One region of the Rhizobium sp. FG113 genome, then DNA from elsewhere that is predicted to be linked to it. Evidence: riboswitches for the same ligand, from Rfam matches in the RefSeq annotation. Region 1 holds a riboswitch; the other holds the start of a gene.
The links. A riboswitch is a leader RNA that binds a small molecule or an ion and turns the genes downstream of it on or off. The one in region 1 is predicted to bind cobalamin.
Positions count from the first base shown of each region.

Region 2: another riboswitch for cobalamin. It lies ahead of cobU (bifunctional adenosylcobinamide kinase/adenosylcobinamide-phosphate guanylyltransferase); the one in region 1 lies ahead of ACODTZ_RS01240 (ABC transporter substrate-binding protein).

Region 1 covers NZ_JBMDKV010000001.1:313,074-318,054, reverse strand. Annotated here, with positions in the region: gene ACODTZ_RS01250 (ABC transporter ATP-binding protein) at 1-476, opposite strand, end outside; gene ACODTZ_RS01245 (FecCD family ABC transporter permease) at 473-1,468, opposite strand; gene ACODTZ_RS01240 (ABC transporter substrate-binding protein) at 1,510-2,541, opposite strand; cobalamin riboswitch at 2,787-3,025, opposite strand; gene ACODTZ_RS01235 (c-type cytochrome) at 3,074-3,460, opposite strand; gene ACODTZ_RS01230 (ABC transporter substrate-binding protein) at 3,613-4,845, opposite strand; gene ACODTZ_RS01225 (aldo/keto reductase) at 4,869-4,981, opposite strand, start outside.
Region 2 covers NZ_JBMDKV010000009.1:219,882-224,862, forward strand. Annotated here, with positions in the region: gene ACODTZ_RS21245 (chloride channel protein) at 1-1,780, opposite strand, end outside; cobalamin riboswitch at 2,027-2,419, shown strand; gene cobU (bifunctional adenosylcobinamide kinase/adenosylcobinamide-phosphate guanylyltransferase) at 2,711-3,229, shown strand; gene cobW (cobalamin biosynthesis protein CobW) at 3,234-4,283, shown strand; partial or broken gene ACODTZ_RS21260 (cobaltochelatase subunit CobN) at 4,555-4,981, shown strand, end outside.

The sequences.
Region 1 (4,981 bases):
TCGGTCGGCGTCTGCGCCAGCGCGCGGGCGATATGCACCCGCTGCCGCTCGCCGCCCGACAGCGTATGCCAGAGCTGCCGCGCCTTCCCAACCATGCCCACCTGCCGCAACGCGTTCTCGACCGCCTCTTCATCATTGGCGCTCCACGGCGCCAGCGGACCGCGATGCGGCGTGCGCCCGAGACGGACGACCTCGGTGACCGTCACCTGCGTCTCGGTCGTGGCCTGCTGTTCGACAAAGGCGACGCGCCGGGCGATATCGCGGCGCGCCAGCGTATCGATGCCGGTATCGCCGAGCGCGATGACGCCGCTCTTCACCTTTCGCAGCCCGCCGATCAACCGCAGCAGGCTGGACTTTCCCGAACCGTTCGGCCCGATCAGGCCGAGCGTCTGGCCGGTGGGAACCTCAAGGCTGACACCCTTGACGACAAGCACGCCTGACGTTGCCCAATGCACATCGCTGATGGAAATGCTCATGCGGGCCGCCTCGCCTTGTAGAGAATGAGCGCGAATGCCGGCGCACCGAAGAGCGCGGTGACGACGCCGATCGGCAACACCTGCTGCGGGATGATGACGCGCGAGACGATATCGGCGACCACCATGAAGATGGCGCCGGATATCGCCGTTGCCGGCAACAGGCGCCCATGCCCCGGCCCGACCACGAAACGCGCCGCATGCGGAATGACCAGACCGACAAAGCCGATCGAGCCGACGATGCTGACCATCGTCGCTGTAAGAAGGGCCGTGAGCGCGAGCAGCACGATCCTGATACCGGCAACGGGAATGCCAAGCGCTGCGGCCGCATCGGTGCCGAAGGTGAAGGCGTCGAGCGCACGGGCATAGAGCATGCAGACGAGAAAGCCGGCGATGGCCACGGGAGCGGCAAGATAGACATCCGGCCAGCGCACACCGGACAGGCTGCCGAGAAGCCAGAACATGACGCCGCGCGCCTGCTCGGCATTGGCCGATGTCGTGACAATATAGGATGTCAGCGCGTTGAAGAGCTGCGAACCGGCGACACCCGCGAGAATGATACGGTCCGTGCCGCCACCCGAGCCCGCCGCGAGCAACGACACCAGCAGGAACGCCGCGACTGCGCCGACGAAGGCGCCGGCCGAAAGCGTCAGGACGCCATAGCCGAAGCCGAGGATCATGACCGCGACAGCCCCGGTGGAGGCGCCGGCCGAGATGCCGAGCACATAAGGCTCGGCCAGCGGATTGCGCAGCAACGCCTGCAGCACCGCGCCGCATAGGGCCAAAGCCGCTCCGGCGCTGGCGGCGACGAGGGCGCGGCTCAGGCGGTAATCCCAGATGATGCCTTCATGGATGCGGCTGAGTTCAAAGCCGGTGCCGAACACACGGTTCGCCACGGCCTTCGCTGTCGTGTCGACAGGAATGGAGATCTCGCCGATGGACACGGCGAGACTGATGACAAAGCCCAATGCCACGATGGCAAGGACGAAGAGCACGAGCAGCGCTCTCCATCCACGGTGGGCTATCGACGCGTGCCTCACTTGGAAAGACCGAAGGACTTGATGCCGGCGGCGAGGCGTTCCAGGCCGTCGATGGTGCGGATCGTCGGGTTCATCGACTGCGCATCCATCTCGACGAAATGCCTGTTCTTGACGGCATCGAGCTGGCTGGTGACCGGGTCCTTTTCAAGGAAATCGATCTTCACCTTCGGATCGTCCGCGGCATAGCGGCGGCGGTCCATGGTGGCGATGACGATGACGGCGGGATTGGCCTGCGCGATGGTTTCCCAGCCGACCAGCGGCCACTCTTCCTCGGTGCTGACGACGTTGCGGGCGCCGAGCGTCTTCAGAATATAGGCCGGAGCGCTGTTCTTGCCGGCGATAAAGGCATCGCCCTGCACTTCCTTGCTGGAAAACCAGAAGGCAACGGGCAGATCCTTCGCCGACCCGCCAAGCGATGCCACGGCATCCGCTTCACGCTTCTTCAAGTCCGCGATCAGGGCCGCGCCGCGATCCTGGATGTCGTAGATCTCCGCCAACTCGGCGATCTCCTGATAGATCAGCTCCATGGTGAAGAGCTCGCTGCGCACACCGTCGCCGCCATCCGTGTTGACCTTCGCGACGCAATCGGCCGGCGAGACATAGGTCTTGATGCCGAGACCGGCGAACTGCTCGCGCTTGCCGACCGACCCTTGCGTGCCGACATGCCATTCGAACTCGGCCGCAACCAAGTCCGGCTCCTGGCCGACGACGGATTCGAAACTCGGATCATTGTCGGCGAGCCGCTTAATCTTCTGGTTGACATCGGCATAGGTGGGCAGCACCGGCCCGACCCAGACCGCCGTCCGCACTATCTTGTCGGCAAGGCCGAGCGAGTAGAGAATTTCGGTCATGCCCTGGCCGATCGACACCGTCTTCTTCGGCGCGCTATCGAATGTCACTTGCTGACCGCAATTGGTGATCGTCAGCGGGTAGGTCGTTGCCGCTGCATGGGCGGCGGGGAGAAAGGTGGTGAAAACGCAAGCCGTCGCGATCGAAAGCAGCGCGGTTCGCAGGATGATGCGGTTCATATTGGTCCTCATGTATGGCTGAAGCCCGCAGCCGACTGGCCGTGGCTGTGAAACTCGAAGCGGGGACCGCTGCGGATGATGCAGGACGAAACAGCAAAGCGCTCGCCTGACATCATGCGGCGGCGAACGCTAGCGCGGGATCACGGACATGAGATTTGCGGAGGGGAATAAAGCGGGACCGCGCCAGCGGTTGACGTCAAAAACCATCATATGATGCTCCTCTCCGGACAACCCCGTCCGGGATGGTGGACACTGTTTTGACGGCAGGTCTCCTGGCTTGCGAATATGCACCTGACATCTGCCTTCCCACGAAAAGCTTCGCAGTGGCATGGCGTTCGAGACGAACACCACAAGGACATCAGGCAATCCGCTTACAGTTGCGGGGGCAGCCACGGTCTTGGCCCCATTCGGGTCATCCGCACCGTGTTCCCTATTAATCCCGTCGGAAGTCATCCCTTCGGGAACCATCGAGGCTGACTTAGGCGATCCGGCGCCAAGACGTCAAGCCGTGACGAACCGACATTTGGCGCGCCTAGGGATTGGCTCGGAGATAGGCGATCAAGTCGGTGATCTCCGACGTCGTCCAGAGGCCGCCGAAGCTCATCTTCGTTCCCGGCACTTTCTTCTTGGGGCTGGATAGAAATTCCGACAGCGCCGCCTCATCCCAGACAAGCCCACCGGCGCCCGCCGCCTTCATCGCGTCTGAATATCTGTAATCAGGCAAGCTTCCGGCCGGACGACCGACGACACCCTTCAGATGCGGGCCGAAGCCGTTGCGATCGGAATCGACCGTGTGACAGGAAACGCACAGTCTGAACACCCGCCGCCCGTGCTCGAGGTCCTCCGCGGATGCCGCGGATGTCATGACGAGCAGGCTGGCGATCGAACAGATCGACGGAAGGACTGAGCGCTTTTTCATGTGTCGATGGCCTTGGCTGTTGTTTGCCAGATACATCGTACCGTTTTTACACGGCGCGATCCGCGAACAACATTGCTTACCCAACAAAGCACATATGCGCCCAGACCAGACTGGTGCGACATGGGAGCACAGCTCCCATGTCGCTTGGCTTCTTACTGCGCGGTCTTGATCTTGGTGACCTCTTCGGCGCTCAATTCGCCGACCGTCGTCACCTCGCCATTGCTGATCTTCCACAGGCGGAAGGGACCGGTGATGTCGCCATACGTGTCGAAGCTGACAGGACCGATGACACCCTCATACTTCACCGGCTTGCCATCCTTGATGAGCTGCAACGCCTTGGCGAACTCTTCCTTGCCAGCATGAATAGGCGTGCCACCCTCGGCAACGACCTCAGGCATGGCTGCCTTGATGGCTGCCGCATCGGCCTTGCCGGCCTTGGCGATCGCCAGCGCCACGATTGCACCGGCGTCATAAGAGCGGTCGGCGGCCGGGGCCGAAGGCGAGATGCCGCCGGAGAAGGCCTCGTAATTGCCGTTGAAATATTCGGTGGACGCCGTCGGGCTGGTGCCCGAGGAGGTGCCGTAGGCGTTCTCCAGATACTGCGCGCCGACGCTCTCGATGAAGTCCTTGGAGTTCATGCCGTCGTTCAACAGGAACGTCTGCTTGCCACCACCGGAGACCCAGGCGCGGGCGATGGTGGCACCATCGACGGGGGTGCTGACGAGATAGAGCGCATCGGGATCGCCAGCCATGGCGGCGCTGGCTTCGGACGCGTAGCTCGACTGCTTCTCGTTATAGGGCGTCGTCGAGGTGATCGTGCCGCCGAGCTTCTGATAGGCGGTCGCGAACTCCTTGACCATGTTCACGCCGAAGTCGTTGTTGACGTTGATGATCGCGATCTTCTTCAGGCCCTGATCCATCGCGAATTTCGCGGCCGCCGTGCCTTGCAGCGCATCCGAGGTGATGGTCCGGAAGAAGACGCCGTTGGTCTTGCCGCTGCGGCCAAGCTCGGTCAGTGTGGGCGAAGAGGATGCGGGCGAGACCTGCACGACGCCGGCCGGCGCCGTCACCGATGTCAGGATCGGGATCGAGACGGACGAGATGATGCCGCCGATGATGACGGGCACCTTCTTGATGTTGACGAGCTGGGTCGCCTGATCGACGGCGACGTTGCCCTGGCTCTGGCTGTCGCGCGTGTCGGCAACGATCTTGCAACCATTGACGCCACCGGCGTCGTTGATATCCCGGAAAGCCATCTCGACGGACTTCGCGCCCGCCTGGCCATATTCACCGGCCGGGCCGGTGAGTTCCATGACGAGGCCGACGGTGATGTCGCAATCGGCCGCGAATGTCGGCGCCGTGGACGCCGCAAGGGCAGCAACCATGGCGGAAAGCAGGAATGTCGTTCTCATTTTTGTTCCCCTTTGTTGAGATTGTACTTCATGATGCTGCCGTGGCGGCCTTCCCTGTCCCGCTCCAGCGTATAGACGTCGCCGTCGAGCGGCTTTGATTGCGCAAGGA
Region 2 (4,981 bases), on a different contig from region 1:
CGGAGACCTCGCGGCGGCGGCGGTCCAGTTCTTCGCTGTAGCGGCGCAGCGTGTGGGCTTCGCTGAGCTGGCCGACCACGGTGCGCTCGACGAGATTGTTGACGACGGCGAGCGCTTCGCTTTCCGTCTTGTCGAAGATCGCGGCGGCCTGCTTGGCATTCATCTGCGGGGTCAGGAAGTCGTTGCGGTAGCGCACGAATTCGTCGAGGCCTTTGCTCTCGTCGGCGGTGTCGGTGAGGTTGGCGTAGATATCCGGCACAAGCACGAGGCCGGCATATTTGCCGCTGTCTTCGACCAGGATCACGCGCTGGGCCGAGCCGATCGGGAAGCTTTCCTTGAATTGCTCGATGCTGATACCGACCTTCGCGGTCTTGACGTCGGCGCGCATCAGCTTGTTGACCGTCAGATTGCGGATCCAGCCGACATCATGGGCGCTGCGGATACTTTCACCGCGCAGGTGGAAGCGCCATGTGGCGAAGGAGTAGCCGAAGGTGCTGCGCACGACGAGCGACGAGGTGATGACGGCAGCCAAGACCAGCGCCGTGATCGGGAAGTCGCCGGTGATCTCGAGCGCCAGGAAGGTCATGGTCAGCGGTCCGCCGATGACGGCCACGGCAAGCGAGCTCATGCCGACGACGGCGTAGATGATCGGTGTCAGTGTCGCATGGGCGAAATAGGGGGCCGAGTAGGCGAAGAACTTGCCGAGCAGCGCGCCCATGAACAGCGAGGCGAAGAACAGGCCGCCGCGGAAGCCGGAGCCGATCGATATCGCCGAGGCCAGCGCCTTTAGCAGGAAAAGGCCGATCAGCACGGGAATCACGACTTCTCGGTCGAGATTGAGATGCAGGGCGCCATGGCCTGCCGACAGTACCTGCGGCGTCACCAGCGCAAGCAACCCGACGATGATGCCGCCAAGCGCCGGGCGGAAGGGGAGCGCGATCGAGCTGCGGCGTGCGAGCTCCTCGATAAAGGCGACGCCCTGCATGATCAGGATGCCGATGCCGGCGCAGAAGGCGCCGAGCAGGATGGCGGGCACATAGTCGGCCGGCATGACGGTGCCGAAATCGCCGACATCGATGATGAAATCGCTGCCGGCCAGCAGCCGGGCGACCAGCGTGGAAACGAGTGCCGAGACGACGACCGGCGTCAGCGACACGATCGTGTAAGTGCCGATGATCAGCTCGAAGGCGTAGAAGGCGCCCGTCAGCGGCGCATTGAAGGCGGCCGCGATGGCACCGGCGGCGCCGCAGCCGACAAGAACGCGCAGATCGGCGCGGCGCAGCTGTAGTTTGAAACCGAGCTTCGAGGCGATGCCGGACGCCAACTGCGTATAGCCGGCCTCAAGGCCGACGGATGCGCCGAAGCCGTTGGAAATCAGGTTCTGGATCGCGACGATGATGCTGTCGGTCAAGGACAGGCGGCCGCCATGTAGCGCGTTGGCCTCGATCGGGTCGACCATCGGCTTCTTGCGGGTCTTCGCCAGCACATACATCAACAGGCCGAGCAGGATGCCGCCGCAAACGGGGGCGGCCATCAGCAGGAACTTGTCGTCGATCTGAGAGGAGCTCAGACGCTCCACGTCGCTGATCCCGAAGATCAGGCTGTGCATCTCGCGCGAGATCAGGCTCATGCCGGTGACGGCGAGGCCTGACGTGACGCCGATCAGCGCGCCGGCCAGCACCATGCCCATTTCGCTGCGTCTCAGGAGCGCGCGCATGCGCCCCACATCGAGCAGTGTGTGTAGCGGGCCAAGCCGTCTCAGATTGATTTTCAGGCGCATGGTGGGGAAACTAGGCGGGCGGAAGCCCGTTCAAGGGTGGTAAAGGAGGGGACATTTGCGGTGCTGCGCCGCATGCGCTGCAAATGCGGCAAAAACCCGGCTGACGCAACAAGTTTTTATGACATTAAGTCTCTGATAATAGACGATAAATCTGGTAGAGATGATCGTCTTGAGGCTTGATGTCAGTCAATTTGGCTGGTGGCTGCGATTGGCCGTCGATTGACTTCGCAGTCACGCTTGCCTAACCATGGATCGATAACGGATGGTTCCGGATCGCCAAAAGCGGTGCGGATGAAAAGGGAATGTGACGGGGTGGACCCAACCAGGGCGCCTTCATCACAGCCGACCCCGCGACTGTAGAGCGGTCAGGGTCTTCCGTCCGGCGTCGGATGCTCTCAAGCCGGCTGCCTGCGTGGTGCAGGCGGGTGAGGGGCTGAAGACGGCGGAAAAGCCACTGGCAATGCAAGCCATGATCAACCGGGGTTGGACGCCTCTAAATCTACGAATCGTCCGCCTTTTCATGATTGCAGCCGGGAAGGCGAGGAAGAACCGATGGCACGATCGGGATGGCCTGCGTGGCTAGCCCGATCGTCGCCTGGACCCGCGAGCCAGGAGACCTGCCAATCGTGCCGGGCGCAAAGCCCACCCCTGGGCAAGTGTGCCCAATGCCAGCACGGAGGTTGTCATGGCAGACAATGAGATTTTGGCGTCGGCGTCAGGCCGGGCGCTCGGAACGTTCAATATGGGCACCCTCATTCCTGTGCTTGTCACAGGAATCCAGCGCGTCCAAGTCCTTGGACGCGGAAGACACCCCGCAAGCAACGAAGCCATTCACCGCGCGGACACGCGGTGGCTGGATTCCTGTGACAAGCACAGGAATGAGGGAGATCGTGGTGGATGGCCGCGCTTATCGCCGGAAGCCTTCGCGGCATGATCACGGTTTCCTCCAGCCTAATCCTCGGCGGCGCCCGCTCCGGCAAGTCGCGTTTTGCCGAGCAGCTGGTCATCGCCAGCGGTCTCGAGCGCCATTACATCGCCACCGGCCGCGCCTGGGACGAGGAGATGCGCGCGCGGATCGATCAGCACAAGGCCGATCGCGGTGATCTCTGGATGACGCACGAGGAGCCGCTCGATCTAGTCGGCCAGCTGACTGCCATCGATGGCGAGGGGCGGGCATTGCTTGTCGATTGCCTGACGCTCTGGGTTACCAATCTGATGATGGAAGAGCGCGACATGGCGGCGGAATTCGCGGCACTGGCCGCCTATCTGCCACAGGCGAAGGCGCGCCTCGTCATCGTTTCCAATGAAGTCGGCCTCGGCATCGTGCCCGAGAACCGCATGGCCCGCGAATTTCGCGACCATGCCGGACGGCTGCACCAGATGATCGCGGCGGTCGCCGCGGATGTGTATTTTATCGCGGCGGGACTGCCGCTGAAAATGAAGGGTTGAATTGATGAACCAGCAGAAGATCCCCGCCACAGTGATCACCGGCTTTCTTGGCGCCGGCAAGACGACGATGATCCGCAACCTGTTGACCAATGCGGGCGGCAAGAAGATCGCGCTCATCATCAACGAGTTCGGCGATCTCGGCGTCGACGGCGAAGTGCTGAAGGGCTGCGGCGCGGAAAACTGCACCGAGGACGATATCATCGAGCTCACCAATGGCTGCATCTGCTGCACGGTGGCCGACGACTTCATCCCGACGATGAGCAAGCTCCTTGAGCGCGAGAACCGTCCTGATCATATCGTCATCGAGACCTCGGGTCTTGCCCTGCCGCAGCCGCTGGTCGCCGCCTTCAACTGGCCCGACATCCGTACGCAGGTGACCGTGGATGGCGTGATCACGGTGGTCGACAGCGCCGCCGTCGCCGCCGGCCGCTTCGCCGACGATCATGACGCCGTCGACGCCCGCCGCGCGGAGGACGAGACGCTGGACCACGAGAGCCCGATCGAGGAACTCTTCGAGGACCAGCTGACCTGCGCCGACCTGATCGTGCTCAACAAGACCGACCTCATCGATGGCGCCGGCCTTGCCCGGGTGCGCGATGAGGTTGCCTCGCGCACGGCGCGCAAGCCCGCGATGATCGAGGCGAAGAACGGCGAGGTGCCGGCAAGCGTACTGCTCGGCCTTGGCATCGGCACCGAGGCGGATATCGGCAACCGCAAGTCCCATCACGAACTTGAGCATGAGGACGGCACGCCGCACGATCACGACGAGTTCGACAGCTTCGTCGTCGAGCTCGGCCCGATCGCCGATCCGGCTGTTTTCGTCGAGAGCCTGAAGGGCATCATCGCCGAGCACGACGTTCTGCGCGTCAAGGGCTTCGTCGACGTCCCCGGCAAGCCGATGCGCCTGCAGCTGCAGGCCGTTGGTAGCCGGATCGACCATTATTTCGACCGCGCCTGGGCCGCCGGCGAGACGCGCGGCACGCGGCTGGTGGTGATCGGGTTGCACGAAATGGATGAGGGTGCGGTGCGTGAGGCGATCGAGGGTCTGGTTTAAGGTTGATGGTTGGGATGGGCGGTTGTTGCTTTGAAAATCGTTTGAGTGGTGCCGTGTGGCCCCCTCATCCGACCCTTCGGGCCACCGACCGGGGTCGAGCCGCTGGTCTCGACCCGTCCTTCGGACCCCCGTGGGGGAGAAGAGACTCGGGGCCGGCCGCTCGCAACAATCTTTCCTTCTCCCCAACGGGGAGAAGGTGGCCCGAAGGGTCGGATGAGGGGGCCACGCACTCCACGCCTACGAATACCATTCTCCGTAAAGACACATCGATATGCACCTTCTTCTAGCCCAGCAGGGAACGATCAACGACGGCGAGGAGGCGATCGATCTTGGTCAGTCGCCCGGCGACATCCTGTTTCTCTCCGCTGCCGACACCGAACTGGCGGCGGTAGCAGCCGCGCATCGTCAGCGAGGTGGGGGACGGTCGCTGCGCATCGCCAGCCTGATGAGCCTCAAGCATCCGATGTCCGTCGATGCCTATGTGGAGCGCACGGCGCGGCATGCGAAGCTGATCATCGTGAGGGCGCTCGGCGGCGCCAGCTATTTCCACTACGCGCTGGAGGCGCTGCATGCGGTTGCGGCGCGGCATGGTGCGCTGATCGCGGTGCTGCCCGGGGATTCGAAGCCGGATGCGGGGTTGACGCCATTTTCGAATGTACCGCTTGAGGATCTGAATGCGCTCTGGGCCTATCTGATCG